Regions from separate parts of the Alteromonas lipotrueae genome, predicted to be linked through region 1. Evidence: predicted binding sites of a transcription regulator. Region 1 holds the regulator's gene; each other region holds the start of a gene.
The links. The regulator ArgR, encoded in region 1, controls arginine synthesis, uptake and breakdown. The targets are predictions, from matches to a motif close to ANTGAATANNTATTCANT.
Positions count from the first base shown of each region.

Region 1 (5,060 bases):
AAAACGAGGTTTGCATGGATAGAAATTAAAAATAATGTGAGAGGTAGATAGTGTGCAGGTTTAGCATGCAAATAGTGCGGGTTTAGTGCGGGTTTAGTGCGGGTTTAGTGAAGGGCTTGTGTATTAGGGGCGCAGGTGTAGCGTAGACGCGGGGCAGTTAAATATCATGTGAAGTTTAAAATGGGAGGGTGTTGTATCGAAGATGAAAATAGGTTCTATTATTTGAAAAATTAAAAGCGATTTTTTCTGATTTATCGTTTATTTTTTTGTGGGGAAAGGTTGTGGTAAAAGGTAAGGTGGCTTTTAATTTAATTTGGATAGTTGGATGTGCTTTTTAATGTTATAAGGTTGGTGGTGAAATTTAATTCTATAACGTATAAAACATTTAATTGTGGTTTTCGAATTCTTTACTTTTCTTTCCTTATTCTTTTCTAAGTCTATGATAATTTAAATGCACAGCTACCAAGTTGTTTTGTATCTCCCTGGTACAAATTCTTAACCGCCATCTTGTTATGGCGGTTTTTTTTTGCTTAAAAATTTAGTCGGGCCTTATACATTCTCGAATAAGTCTTCTACCCGTTGGCGTAATTCTTCAATAAGGGTCACGTCAGCAGGGGCAATAAAAATGGTATCGTCGCCCGCAATGGTACCAAGCACACCATCTTTTTTGCTTAATGAGTCAAGCAAGCGTGCAATGAGTTGCGCTGCACCTGGGCTGGTGCGAATAATCACCATCACATTATTATGCACAATGTCGAGAACAAGTTGCTTTAACGGGCTTTTAGCAGTAGGCATACCCAGTTCAGGCGGTAGGCAGTACACCATATCGCCGCGAGCATTGCGGGTACGAACTGCGCCAAATTTACTTAGCATGCGGGAAATTTTAGATTGGCTAATATTGTCATGGCCTTGAGTTTTAAGGGCATCGACAATTTCACCCTGAGACCCATAGCTTTCCGCTTTCAAAATTTCTTTAAAGGCTTTAATCAGTTGCTCTTGTTTTGCGTTGGCCATAGCATCCTGCACATCTGTTAACGTTAATAAGTTAAATAATCGTATATTTTATATTGTGCCTTACAGGTGACCTTTGCGCAATTTAATTGCATAATCATGCATGATAGTGAATATCGACATAAAATTGCCTTAAATGGCCGTATTAAGACCATCAGATGATTGAGTTTTCCCCCGCGTTGCATTAGTGTGACGTTCCGTTTAAATACGTGAGTAATCCCATAGGAGAAATGGTATGAAAGTAGCCGTGTTAGGTGCTGCCGGTGGTATTGGCCAAGCGCTGTCTTTGTTGTTAAAAACACAATTGCCAGCTGGTTCTGAGCTAGCGCTTTATGATGTAGCGCCAGTTGTTCCTGGTGTAGCTGTTGATTTAAGCCACATCCCAACTGCAGTAAAAGTAACCGGTCACGGTAAAGATGACCTAGCTGGTGCATTAACAGGTACAGACGTTGTTCTTATTCCTGCTGGTGTTCCGCGTAAGCCGGGCATGGATCGTTCAGACTTGTTCAACATTAACGCTGGTATTGTTAAGAACCTTATTGAAGGTGTTGCTGACAATTGTCCAGATGCTTGTGTTGGCATTATTACTAACCCAGTTAATACAACAGTGGCGATTGCTGCTGAGACGCTTAAAGCGAAAGGTGTTTATAACAAGAACAAATTGTTCGGTGTTACTACCCTTGACGTAATTCGCGCCGAGACTTTCGTTGCTGAGCTTAAAGAAGTAGACGTTGCTTCTGTACACGTTCCAGTAATCGGTGGTCACTCAGGCACAACTATTCTTCCTTTGCTTTCGCAAGTTGAAGGTGTTGAGTTCTCTGACGATGAAGTTTCAAGCCTAACTACTCGTATCCAAAATGCGGGTACTGAAGTTGTTGAAGCTAAAGCTGGCGGCGGTTCTGCTACCCTTTCAATGGGTCAAGCAGCTGCACGTTTCTGCTTATCTTTGGTTGCAGCAATGCAAGGTGAGAACGTGGTTGAATACACTTACGTTCAAACTGACGACAGCGACGACGCTGCATTCTTCGCTCACCCTGTTCGCCTTGGTGCTAACGGTGTTGAAGAAATCTTGCCATATGGCGAGCTAAGCGCATTTGAAGAAAAAGCGAAAAACGACATGCTAGATGGCCTTCGTGGCGACATCAAGCTAGGCGTAGATTTCGTAACTGGCTAAAGCTAGGATAATGGGAGCGCTGCTCCCATGTACAAGGCAGGATTAGTAAGCTCTACACAAACACGCCGAGTATCCATCCATGGAGGCTTGGCAGTAGCATCCATGCTACTGACAGTTTGTTACGACCTTACTAATTCTGCCTTTTTGTTTGAGGTACCTACATAATCAATTCGCCGTAAATACTTCTCTGTAGGCTCCGCCACCGCATCCTTAGCAAGGGAGGGGCTACTATTTAATTTCAAACCGTTTATCTACTAACACGCACTCATCGCACTCAATAGATTTCATTTTTGTAAGACAGCATTCATGCTGCCGACAGTTTGTTACGACCTCAATAACCCTGCCTTTTTATTTGGGTAAATCACACGGCTGATGAGTTCATTTGTATTGTTAATATGCATGATACCCACCCACAGAGCAGAGATGTCGCCAGTAGCCGTATTGGCTAACGCTTCTATTGAATATCGGTACACGTTTAAAAAGTTGCGAACGGATGATTGGTTCTGCTAATCATCTAATTGATAAGTGCTACTTAAGGTAGGTTTATTGTTTTTACCGGTAGTCGATTCTATTACTTTGCAATCGGTATCTATGTAGGGAGATAAAAACAAACGGTAGGCGCCAGCCATGACGAAATGCACTGCCAATGTATGCCTCAAAAAAGCGGTGTTCCCCGTTTTCATTTATCTGAAGTAATTTATCGTTATAGTCAGAGTCGCTCACACCTTCCTTGAGTCCTGAGGGCAAAGTAAACCGTTCAAATTGTGTTATAGGCATTAGCGCAAAAAAGGCGAGGGGCGGGTTTATAAGTGATCTGTTCAAATAAGACCTCCTGCCTAGGGATTAGTTACTAATATCGTTTGTTGCCCTATGATTTATCAACAAGCTTTTACAAAAAACGAGATAAAAGGCATAGAAAATTCATTGATATTGTCTACGCTTTCTTTAATTAATTTTACATGTCAGTGTTGATGAATAGCTTTATAAGGTCTTGTTTTCTCATCGTAAGGTTCAACGATTTCCTAATCGTTAAACCTATTCATCAGCATCGAAAAAACTCACTGTAGTAATATAAATCTAATAACTAGAATAATAACATGTCAATCAATCGGTTGGATTGATTAAGTGCTTTGTCGAACAGCAAGAGGTAACAAATATGAGTAACGCGAAGCTAGGCGATGTAAATGATTCAGATAGAAAGTGTCCCGTCATGCATGGTGGCCTTACGGCTACTGGCAGCACAAATATGGATTGGTGGCCTGAGGCGCTAAACCTAGACATATTGCATCAGCACGACACAAAAACCAATCCAATGGGTGACGAATTCAACTATCGCGAAGCAGTGAAAATGCTTGATTTTGATGAATTGAAAAAAGATATGATCGCGCTAATGACAGACTCTCAGTCGTGGTGGCCGGCAGATTGGGGGCACTACGGTGGCCTAATGATTAGGATGTCTTGGCACGCTGCCGGTTCGTATCGTATTGCAGATGGGCGTGGTGGAGCATCTACGGGCAACCAACGGTTCGCGCCACTAAACTCATGGCCGGATAACGTTAACCTTGATAAAGCGCGCCGCTTATTGTGGCCAATCAAGAAAAAGTACGGCAACAAGCTTAGCTGGGCGGATCTTTTAGTTTTTGCCGGCACAGTAGCTTATGAAAGCATGGGGCTTAAAACTTATGGTTTCGCATTTGGCCGCGCCGATATTTGGCACCCAGAAAAAGATACCTATTGGGGGGCTGAGAAAGAATGGCTAGCGCCAAGTGATGAGCGTTATAACGACGTTGAAACCCCAGAAACAATGGAAAATCCATTAGCTGCAGTGCAAATGGGGCTAATCTACGTGAACCCTGAAGGGGTGAATGGTAAACCTGATCCGCTTAAAACCGCACTACATGTACGTGAAACCTTTGCGCGTATGGCCATGAACGATGAAGAAACCGTTGCGCTTACGGCAGGTGGACACACCGTGGGTAAATGCCATGGTAACGGACGTGCGGAAAACTTAGGTCCTGATCCAGAAGGCGCTGATATCGCCGAGCAGGGTTTGGGTTGGATTAACCATGAATCACGTGGAATAGGTCGCGATACTGTATCAAGTGGTATTGAAGGTGCGTGGACGACTAACCCAACTCAGTGGGATAACGGCTACTTTGAACTGTTACTAAACTACGACTGGGAATTGAAAAAATCACCAGCGGGTGCTGAGCAATGGGAGCCTATCGACATTAAAGAGGAAGACAAGCCAGTTGATGTTGAAGATCCGTCAAAACGTTATAACCCTATCATGACCGATGCGGATATGGCGATGAAGATGGATCCTATTTATCGTGAAATTTCTGAGAAGTTTTACAACAATCCAGATTATTTCAGTGAAGTATTTGCTAAAGCATGGTTCAAATTGACTCACCGTGATTTGGGGCCAAAAGTACGTTATATCGGTCCTGAAGTGCCACAAGAAACGCTTATCTGGCAAGACCCTGTACCTGCAGGCAGCACGTCCTACGATGTGAATGCATTAAAAGCCAGCATTGCGGATTCCGGCCTAACAATTGGTGAAATGGTATCTACTGCGTGGGACAGTGCTAGAACCTTCCGTGGTTCAGACTTACGTGGTGGTGCAAATGGTGCCCGCATTCAGTTAGCGCCTCAGAAAGACTGGGAAGCGAACGAACCGGAAAAGCTAGCTAAGGTATTGTCGGTGTTGAAACCACTTGCTGAGGCAGCCGGTGTAAGTCTAGCAGATACCATTGTGTTGGCAGGTAATGTAGGTGTCGAAAAAGCCATCGAAGCGGCAGGGTTCAGCGTTGATGTGCCTTTTTCAGCAGGTCGTGGTGATGCGACTGATGATATGACGGATGCTGATTCTTTT
Region 1 is NZ_JAESDJ010000011.1:61,908-66,967, forward strand. It holds gene argR (transcriptional regulator ArgR) at 550-1,014, opposite strand; gene mdh (malate dehydrogenase) at 1,247-2,185, shown strand; gene KYS23_RS15015 (hypothetical protein) at 2,692-2,832, opposite strand; gene katG (catalase/peroxidase HPI) at 3,342-5,060, shown strand, end outside.

Region 2 (5,060 bases), on a different contig from region 1:
ACGTTAAGTTCAATATCCTCAACCAGTAGAATGTTCAAGTCAGTAACCTGAAGCTGCGCCACTTGCATAGGCTTTTTCGATATCTCTACCGGTAGCTCTATTTCAAAGCGCGTCCCTTTACCTACTACACTGGTAACCTTGATATTGCCCTTCATTAAATCGACCATTTGCTTACAAATAGCCAAACCAATACCGGTACCTGTCGCCGATTGATGATCAGGGTGATCAACTTGATAGTACATGGCGAAGATTTTTTCTATCTCTTCTTCAGGTATGCCTACCCCAGTATCTTCAATCACAAAGGTGACGAACGCGAGGTCATTTTCAGGTTTGGTAGATTCAATCGATAAGCTCACATGGCCTTTTTGGGTGAACTTCACTGCGTTAAACAGAATATTCCACAAAATTTGGCGCAAGCGCGTACCATCTACTTCAACTAATCTCGGAAGAGGCTCTTTAATCGTGGTCTTAAGCTCTAGCTGTTTATCACCCGCTAATAACCGAATAATACTGCTTAGCTCTTCGGTGAAGTCGCGAAGCGATACAGTCTTCAAGCTCAGTTCAACTTTGTCTCTATCCAACTTATCCAAATCGATAATATCGTTAAAAATATTGCCTAACGTAATAGCACTGGCATAAATAGTACTTACCCAGCTAAATTGCTCTTCGCTTAATTCGGTATCGCGCAGCATTCTACTTAAGCCAACAATACCGTTTAGCGGCGTGCGTAGTTCATGGCTAATCGTCGCAATAAAGCGCGTTTTATCGGTACTGGCTTTCGCCGCTGCATTTTCCGCTTGTTTACGTTCAGTCATGTCTCGACCAAATGATAGCAAGCCTAAACGGTTGCCTTCTTTATCGAAGAATGGAACTCGCTTCATTTCGAAGTAGCGACGGCGGCCATCGGCAAAGCGTAGCCATAACTCTTCAGTAATACTGGCGTTAGTTTCTAATACTTCGTGATCACTGGCGACGATTTGGCGCGCCAAGTCTTCTTCATAAACATCAGTAGGGGTTAAGCCAAGCAGTTCCTGCTCTGTTTTACCCGTCATGAGTTCTGCTATACGGTTGCAGCCCGCAAAGCGCCCTTCTTCATTTCGGTAGTAAATAAGATCTGGCGAAGCATCGATAATCGAACGAAGTAAGGTAGATAAACGGCGGGCTTGCGCTTCTTGTTCAGATTTATCCTGAATTTCACGTTCTAAGTCTTTAAATAAGGCTTCACGCTCTTCTTGCGCTAATTTACGCTGCTCAATTTCGTGGTTTAATTGGCGGATATTCGTTTGCAGCTCACGGTTAAGAAAAACATCTTCTTCACGCAAGCGCTCTAGTTGACTTACCACTTCTTTAAGATTGGTACGTGAGTTTTCTAACTGCTTTATAAGCTCGCTAAAAAAGTACAGCACCCAAGGTGCCGAAAGCATGGTGAGTATAACCGCGCTGATAAAGTCATCGGGTTGTACTGCACTGCCCATGCTTACGCGAATTACGTAAGAGCCGCCAAGCGTAAATACCAGCGATAATACAACGAACAGAATACTTAACTTAAGCGTACCGAAGCGCTGCACAAATTGTGCAAAGCGAATAGCCCAAGAGTCATTTGGAGAATCTGAATGCATGAACGACTTATTTTTAGGATTATTTTCGACATATCCTATCAGGGTTTATGCATTACGGAAATGCTCACTGAGTTCGCAGGTATTGAAGGGTGGCTGTGCGTTTAAGTGGACCGACTTATGGCGGTGCATTTTTTGTACAACGCAGTGCGATTCTGATATTGTGTAAGAAAGGCTTTACAACTACATAAAAATACAGCAAACAGGCCCTTGACTAGATATTAAACACCTCAACATGAATTTTTATTCATTTTTGGCAATTTGAAGATACTTGCTATAATTTCAATGCCTACCAATAAGACGATATATCGGGTTATAACATTTTTGTTACAAACATGAATTTATAAGTTTAACACTATGAAAATAGTGAATATTTTAAACTATATGCTAAATCTTTGTTATACCCCCTGCTTTAGCGTTTGATTTTACATATCAATATAGGTATTTTGTACGCCCCGCAAAGCAATAATGCATAAAAATGCGGAACACGACTGGAATCCTCTAATAATAAATAACGACAAGAAAAGGCGCATAGAGCGGTAATAGTGCCAGCTCGACAAAAGACGTCTGAACAATGTTGTGATACGCAATACCTAGGCGCATCTACACGCAACGCACACCTTGCCCCAGTCAAAGGTTGAAGGAGTTAAGAGATGAGTTTATACAACCCCAACGATTCCCGGGATAACTGTGGATTTGGCTTAATCGCCCATACCCACGGAGAAGCTAGCCATACGCTAGTAGAAACCGCTATTCACGGTTTAGACCGTATGCAGCATCGAGGCGGTATTGCCGCTGACGGGAAAACCGGAGACGGCTGTGGTTTACTACTGCAGAAACCGGATGCGTTCTTCCATACTATCGCCGCAGAAAATGGCTGGAAACTCAGCAAAAAATACGGCGTTGGCATGATCTTTCTAAGCCAGGACCAGGCCCTTGCGCAAACTGCGCGTGAGGTGTTGAATGAAGAACTTGAAAAAGAAACCCTTAGTGTTGTTGGCTGGCGCGAAGTGCCTGTCGATCGCTCTGTATTGGGTGAACTTGCTCTTACCGGCGTGCCACAAATAGAACAAGTATTTGTGAATGCACCAGCAGGTTGGCGCAAGCGCGATCTTGAACGCCGCCTTTATATGGTGCGTCGCCGCGCTGAAAAGCGCCTTGAAAGCGATCCTGATTTTTATGTTGCCTGCCTATCTGGCTTGGTAACCATTTACAAAGGCTTGGTAATGCCGAAAGACTTACCTGCCTTCTATTTAGATTTAGCCGACGAACGTCTGCAAAGTGCTATTTGTGTATTCCATCAGCGCTTTTCAACCAATACGTTACCACGCTGGCCACTCGCGCAACCGTTCCGTTTCTTGGCGCACAATGGTGAAATTAACACCATTAAAGGCAACCGAGATTGGGCAATGGCACGTGCCTCTAAATTTGCTACGCCGCTTATTCCTGATTTGAAAGAAGCAGCTCCTTTTGTTAATACCGAAGGTTCTGATTCATCGTCACTTGATAACATGCTTGAGCTATTCTTAGCCGGTGGGATGGATTTGTTCCGTGCCATGCGTTTATTAGTGCCACCTGCTTATCAAAATAACAAAACCATGGATGACGACCTACGTGCATTTTACGAGTTCAACTCGATGCATATGGAACCGTGGGATGGCCCTGCCGGTATCGTATTAACGAACGGCCGCCACGTGGCATGTAACCTAGACCGAAATGGTCTTCGCCCTGCCCGTTACGTTATCACCAAAAATGGCTTCATTACCCTTGCCTCAGAAGTGGGTATTTGGGATTACGAAGAAGCTGACGTTATTGAAAAAGGCCGCGTAGGCCCAGGTGAAATGCTAGCGGTTGATACCTACACAGGTAAAATCTGGCGTTCCACTGAAATTGATGAAGAGTTAAAAGCGCGTCACCCATATAAAGAGTGGCTCGATAAACATATTCGTCATTTAACGCCTATTGAAAAGCTAGATGCTTCACTGATTGGAAAACGCGTTTTTGATGACGACACCATTTCGGTATTCCATAAGCAGTTCAGCTATAGCTATGAAGAAATTCAGCAAGTTATTAAAGTACTTGCGAAAGACGGTCAAGAAGCCGTTGGCTCTATGGGTGATGATACGCCAATGGCGGTTATGTCTTCACGCCAGCGTACCGTTTACGATTACTTCCGTCAGCAGTTTGCACAGGTAACTAACCCGCCTATCGATCCATTACGTGAAAACCACGTAATGTCGCTAGCCACCTGTATTGGCCGCGAGCAAAACGTATTCAGCGAAACCTCAGGTTATGCAGACCGCGTATTGTTTAACTCGCCAATACTGATGTATACCGACTTAAAACAGCTACGTGAATTTAACCCTGATAATTACTATTCAGAAGTGGTTGAACTTCAGTACCAACCGCAAGAAGGTTTGAAAAAAGCCATCGAGCGTATTTGTAACGAAGTAGAGCACTTAGTTAAACAAAAGCGTGCGGCGTTCGTGATTTTATCCGATCGCAATATCAGACAAAACCGCTTACCTATTCCAGCTGCTATGGCCGTTGGTGCAGTACAGCGCCGTTTAGTTGATAAATCACTACGATGCGACGCGAACGTAGTCATTGAAACCGCCAGTGCCCGTGACCCACATCACTTTGCCGTACTCATTGGTTTAGGTGCTACAGCGGTGTATCCGTTCTTAGCCTACGAAACCATTGAACAGCTTTGTGAGAAAGGCGAACTCGACATTTCACCTATGCAAGCCACGTTGAACTACCGTAAAGGTATCAATAAAGGTTTGTACAAAATAATGTCGAAAATGGGTATCAGTACCGTGGCAAGTTACCGTAGTTCGAAATTATTCGAAGCTATCGGTATTAACGATGCGGTAATGGAACTGTGTTTCAGAGGTGTTACCTCGCGCCTTCAAGGTGCTGATTTCGACGATTTCCAACAAGATACGGTTAATCTAAACCGCGTGGCTTGGTTAAAACGTAAGCCTGTTGATCACGGTGGTTTGCTTAAGTATGTACACGGCGGCGAATACCATGCGTATAACCCAGATGTAGTCAGCACACTGCAAAAAGCAGTAATGAGCGGCGAATACAGCGATTACCAGCAGTATGCGAAACTGGTCAACGAGCGCTCTCCTGCGCACATTCGTGACCTGCTAGCGCTCGACCCACAAAGCGAGCCGGTTGATATTAGCGAAGTTGAAGACGCACAGAACTTATTCCCGCGTTTTGATACAGCCGCTATGTCAATTGGGGCATTAAGCCCTGAAGCACACGAAGCGTTAGCGATTGCCATGAACCGTTTAGGCGGACAGTCTAACTCCGGTGAAGGTGGTGAACATCCATCGCGCTTTGGTACTGAAAAGAACTCGAAAATTAAGCAGGTTGCTTCTGGTCGCTTTGGGGTAACACCGCATTACTTAGTAAATGCGAATGTTATTCAAA
Region 2 is NZ_JAESDJ010000003.1:154,107-159,166, forward strand. It holds gene arcB (aerobic respiration two-component sensor histidine kinase ArcB) at 1-1,619, opposite strand, end outside; gene gltB (glutamate synthase large subunit) at 2,270-5,060, shown strand, end outside.
Region 2: gltB (glutamate synthase large subunit) is a predicted target of ArgR. The motif match lies at 2,084-2,101, and genes of this name have one in related genera.

Region 3 (5,060 bases), on a different contig from region 1:
GTGCTCTCATCATCGGCAAGTAATGCATGAATTTTGTGAGCTGAAGGGGTAATAGCAACATAATCGTCCCACATGTTGGCAAAGAGCGTATCGATGTTGTTATGCATGGGGTGTGTCCTTTTTTTTTCCAGTGTAGCGAGGGTAAATAAAAACTTATAAATAGAAACCAATAAATAAAGCCGCTATTGATAGCGGCTTTGTCTGTAGTGGTTTCTTTAAAGTGTTAGACCGGGGCTTAACTTGCCCGGCAAGGTCACTTTTTCAAGCTCTACAGAGGCAACAGGAAACGCACAATAGTCGGCGGCGTAAAATGCGCTGGCGCGATGGTTTCCACTTTCACCAATGCCACCAAACGGCGCTGCACTACTTGCCCCGGTGATAGGGCGGTTCCAGTTAACAATGCCTGCACGAATTCGTGCAAAGAAGTAACGGTAGTCTTCTTCATTATCAGCTAGCAGTCCTGCCGATAAGCCAAAGCTGGTATTGTTTGCCTCTTCAATTGCGCCATCAAAGTCTGTGTAGCGAATAACCTTAAGCAATGGTCCGAAGTGCTCTTCATCAGGCAATTCAGACAGCATGCCAGTGACATCAATAATACCTGGCGTGGCGAAACCTTTCTGGGTATCAGGCTGCTCTAATCGTAGTAGCACCTTGCCGCCTAAGGCTTCAAGGTCTTGCTGCGCTTTTACCATGGACGCTGCAGCGTTTGCTGAAATCATTGCGCCCATGAAAGGCTGATCTTCTGCGTCATAATCATCAATTTTGATATTTTTGGTGACTTCAAGCAGGCGGGCTAATGTGGCATCACCTTGAGCATTGGCAGGCAAAAACAAGCGGCGCGCACAGGTACAACGTTGACCCGACGTAACAAAGGCTGACTGCACGATATCGTGAACCGCTCCATCAATATCGGCTACATCTTTCACGATTAATGGATTATTTCCGCCCATTTCAAGGGCCAAAATTTTACCTGGATGACCCGCAAATTGTTCGTGCAAAATTTTGCCAGTGCGTGAACTTCCGGTAAAGAATAACCCATCAATACCATTATGCGACGCTAATGCTTTACCGGTTTCAACTTCACCTTGAACTAGGTTCAATACGCCAGCAGGCAAGCCAGCTTGTTCCCATAGCTTAACCATTTCTTCGGCAACCATAGGGGTGAGGTCGCTTGGTTTAAATACCACAGTATTTCCTGCAATTAAGGCAGGTACAATATGGCCATTAGGCAAGTGGCCAGGGAAATTATACGGGCCGAATACCGCTACAACGCCGTGGGCTTTATGGCGAATAAAGGCTTTACCTAAAGGCATAGGGTTTTCAACATTGCCAGTACGCTCGAAATACGCTTTCTCAGAAATAGCGATTTTACCCATCATGGCACCCACTTCTGTGGCGGTTTCCCACTCAGGTTTACCGGTTTCTTTTGCCATCACTTTAGCTAGGTGCTCTTTTGCTTCGCCTAGCTTTTCGCCGTAAACCTTAATAATGTTTAAACGTTCTTCAACCGTCATCATTCCCCACACAGGGGCAGCGGCACGAGCGGCTTTTACCGCTAAGTCTATCTGGCTAGGGGAGGCTGACTTACCTTCCCAAATAATCTGGTTTTTAGCGGGGTCGATTGAGACTAGGTCGTGACCTTCACCGGTCACCCATTGTCCGTCGATAAAATGTGTATGTAACATAAAAAGTGTCCTTCAATTAGTCTCTGAACTTTACGGGTGCAAGGCGAACATGGTCGCCCTCTTGCACATTCAGAGCGGCTGCAGCCTGACGCGAAAGCACGGCAATATTTTGCTCTTCGTTAACCCCTATTTCGGTGGCTACCGCGCGAAAATCTGCAACAGAGGTATTTATGATGTAGTGGGTTTGGCCTTGTGCCGCCGCCGCGTCATCAATAACAATTGGCATTTTTAAGCTAGATTGTGCCGTTCGGATATGACTGAGATTGGCTTCTACCGTAGGGCCCGCATCAAAAATATCGACATAACCGCGACAGCTAAATCCTTCACCTTCAAGCAACTGAAGGGCGGGGCGGGTTTTTTCATGAACCTGACCAATAACCGCCTGTGCTTCTTTACTCAATAGATTGACGTAAATAGGGTATTTAGGCATCAGTTCTGCAATAAACACCTTATTACCAATACCGGTTAGGTAATCAGCAGTTGGGAAGTCCATCGAGAAAAAGTGCGTTTCAAGCCATTCCCAGAAAGGCGAACGACCTTCTTCATCACTAACACCACGCATTTCAGCAATGATAGTTTCAGAGAAGCGCTCACGATGCTCCATCATAAATAAGAAGCGTACTTTCGATAGAAAGCGACCGTTAATTCCACCACGGGCCTGCTCTCTTAAAAACAGCGTACAAATCTCAGTAACACCCGTGTAGTCATTACAAAAGGTTAGAATTTCAACCGTATTGTGAATGTTTAGCTCGCGAGAGGCGTGCACAACCTTACTCAAATGATAGTGGTAAAACGCATCATCAATGCCTACGGCTGCTTCAATGCCAGACGTACCCACTACTTCACCGGTTGTCGTATCTTCCATTACAAAAAGGTACGACTCATCACCGGGTTGGGTCACGTTAGCTTTGGTGAAAGCTTCTTGCGCTTGGTCGACTTTTCTATGTAGCAGATCATCGTTAACCGGTAACGAGGTAAACCCGATACCTGATTCTACGGCAATGTCGTACAAGGCCTTGTAATCAGCTTGCTTAATAGGGCGAATTATATTCATGTTCGCTACTCGCTAAATTGGCGTTTATTCGGCGTTCACAACCGCGGCAACGGCACGTTCAAAGCGGGCTAGGCCTTCTTTAATATCTTCATCAGGAATAACCAAAGAAGGAGCAAAACGAATGACGTTTGCACCTGCAATTAAGCACATAAGATGCTCTTTTGTTGCGGCCATCATAAAGTCGCGAGCGCGACCTTGGTATTTTTCGTTTAATGCGCAGCCAAGCAACATACCTTGCCCACGTACTTCAGAAAATACATCGTACTTGTCGTTAATGGCTGTAAGTAGCTCACGGTACAAGGCTTCTTTGTGTAACACGCCTTTAAGTACTTCAGGCTGGTTAACAATATCAAATGCTTTTTCAGCTACAGCACAGGCTAATGGGTTACCGCCGTAGGTACTTCCGTGAGTACCCGCTTTTAAATGTGCGGCAATCGCAGTAGTCGTTAACATGGCGCCAATCGGGAAGCCACCACCTAGCGACTTTGCGGTCGTTAGAATGTCAGGTGTTACACCTAAGCCCATGTAGGCATAAAGGTGACCGGTGCGGCCAACACCTGATTGCACTTCATCAAAAATGAGCAAGGCATTGTGTTTATCACACAGTTCACGCACACCTTTGATAAATTCAACATCAGGAGAAATGATACCACCTTCCCCTTGAAGCGGCTCCATCATAACCGCACACGTATTGTCAGAGATTAATGCTTCAAAAGCGGCTAAATCGTTATAATCGCAATGCTCAACAGCGCCCGGCTTAGGGCCAAAGCCATCAGAATAAGCGGCTTGCCCGCCAACCGTTACGGTAAAGAAAGTACGGCCGTGAAAACCTTTGTTAAAAGCAATAATTTGGTTTTTGTCTTCACCGTAGTTATCTAATGCGAAACGACGAGCTAATTTTAATGCGGCTTCATTGGCTTCTGCGCCTGAGTTAGCAAAGTACACTTTCTCTGCAAACGTGGCGTTCACCAGTTTAGAAGCTAAGCGAAGTGCTGGCTCATTAGTGAATACGTTGCTCAAGTGCCACAGCTTGCTGCCTTGTTCGTTAAGCGCCTTAACGAGTTCAGGGTGACAATGACCTAGTACGTTCACGGCAATACCGCCAGCGAAGTCGATGTACTCAGCACCATCCTGATCCCAAACACGTGAACCTTCACCGCGTACGGGTACCATGCCCGCAGGATTGTAGTTAGGCACCATCACTTCATCAAACGTTGCGCGAGTTACTGTCATTTTTGTTACCTCTGTTTTAAGCGCCCGTGTTGGTACAATAGACCTCGAACAGGCGGAAAAATAAACGAAATTACCGGTGAGTATGCCATTTTTTTAAGTGTTTGTCTTGTTTGTGAATGGCTGCAGCCCTTTATATACAAGGACTCTGGCTTAATTTGCAAGAAAAGTGAATAACTATTTACTACTAAGCCATATTGTTTAGGAATAGTGTAATTAAAAGGTGAATTAGGTGTTTAATCCCATAGCCAGAGCGCGTTGATCTGGCTTAGTTCAAATGGGGACAAAAGGGCACATTTAGCTAATTTGCATGAATATCCACAAAAAATTAGCTATTTTCTTCGTCCCTCGATAAAGGAAGGGTGAAAATATCAACAGATTTTAGTTTTTCTAATGCACCTGATGGATATTCTTGCTCATTAATCATTGGTTTTACTTCTGCCACTTCAACCATACGTGATTGATGTAGCATTCTTACTTTCGAATAAGCGCGCGCTTGGTGCAGAAGCTTAGGCAAAGACCCTGCTTCACAGGGCTCTCTGGTGGCACATTGGCGCATCGCATCGCCAATAAATAAACGTTTCAACATCATGTTGTCAATGAGATCGGCGGATACCGCATCGGCATATTCATCTTGTAATGCAATCAGATAACTCGCCGATGGAGCCAATTTTAATAAGGCTTCATGACGCATGCGTTCTTTGTCTTTTTGGCTTTCAGTTAACAGGTGAAGCTGCACCTTATCAAATAGCTTGAAGTACAACCGTATAATGGCACAGCGACCTAATTGACTTAGCATGCCGAAAGTATAAGCCTGAACGGGATTTAGTTTGTAATGTGGCGCGAGATGCCTAGCCGATACCGCTGTGCCGTGCGCAAACTGAGTGAGTTTGAGTTTAATGCACGGGTAGGGGTCGGTTACCTGAGGCATGGCGCGCTTTATGACGAGAGAAGGAATAAGCAAGCGTAAATTCTCAATCCCCAAAAAGCTCAGCGCCGTTCTGAAGGTTTCAACAACGATTACTCTACCTTTAGAATCCCGTCTTCTAAAAGCCGGAGAGTTCACAACGTGCATCAACTCATCATAAAGC
Region 3 is NZ_JAESDJ010000002.1:379,252-384,311, forward strand. It holds gene KYS23_RS05055 (DUF1338 domain-containing protein) at 1-107, opposite strand, end outside; gene astD (succinylglutamate-semialdehyde dehydrogenase) at 216-1,685, opposite strand; gene astA (arginine N-succinyltransferase) at 1,702-2,739, opposite strand; gene KYS23_RS05070 (aspartate aminotransferase family protein) at 2,764-3,972, opposite strand; gene KYS23_RS05075 (HDOD domain-containing protein) at 4,298-5,060, opposite strand, start outside.
Region 3: KYS23_RS05070 (aspartate aminotransferase family protein) is a predicted target of ArgR. The motif match lies at 4,138-4,155, and genes of this name have one in related genera.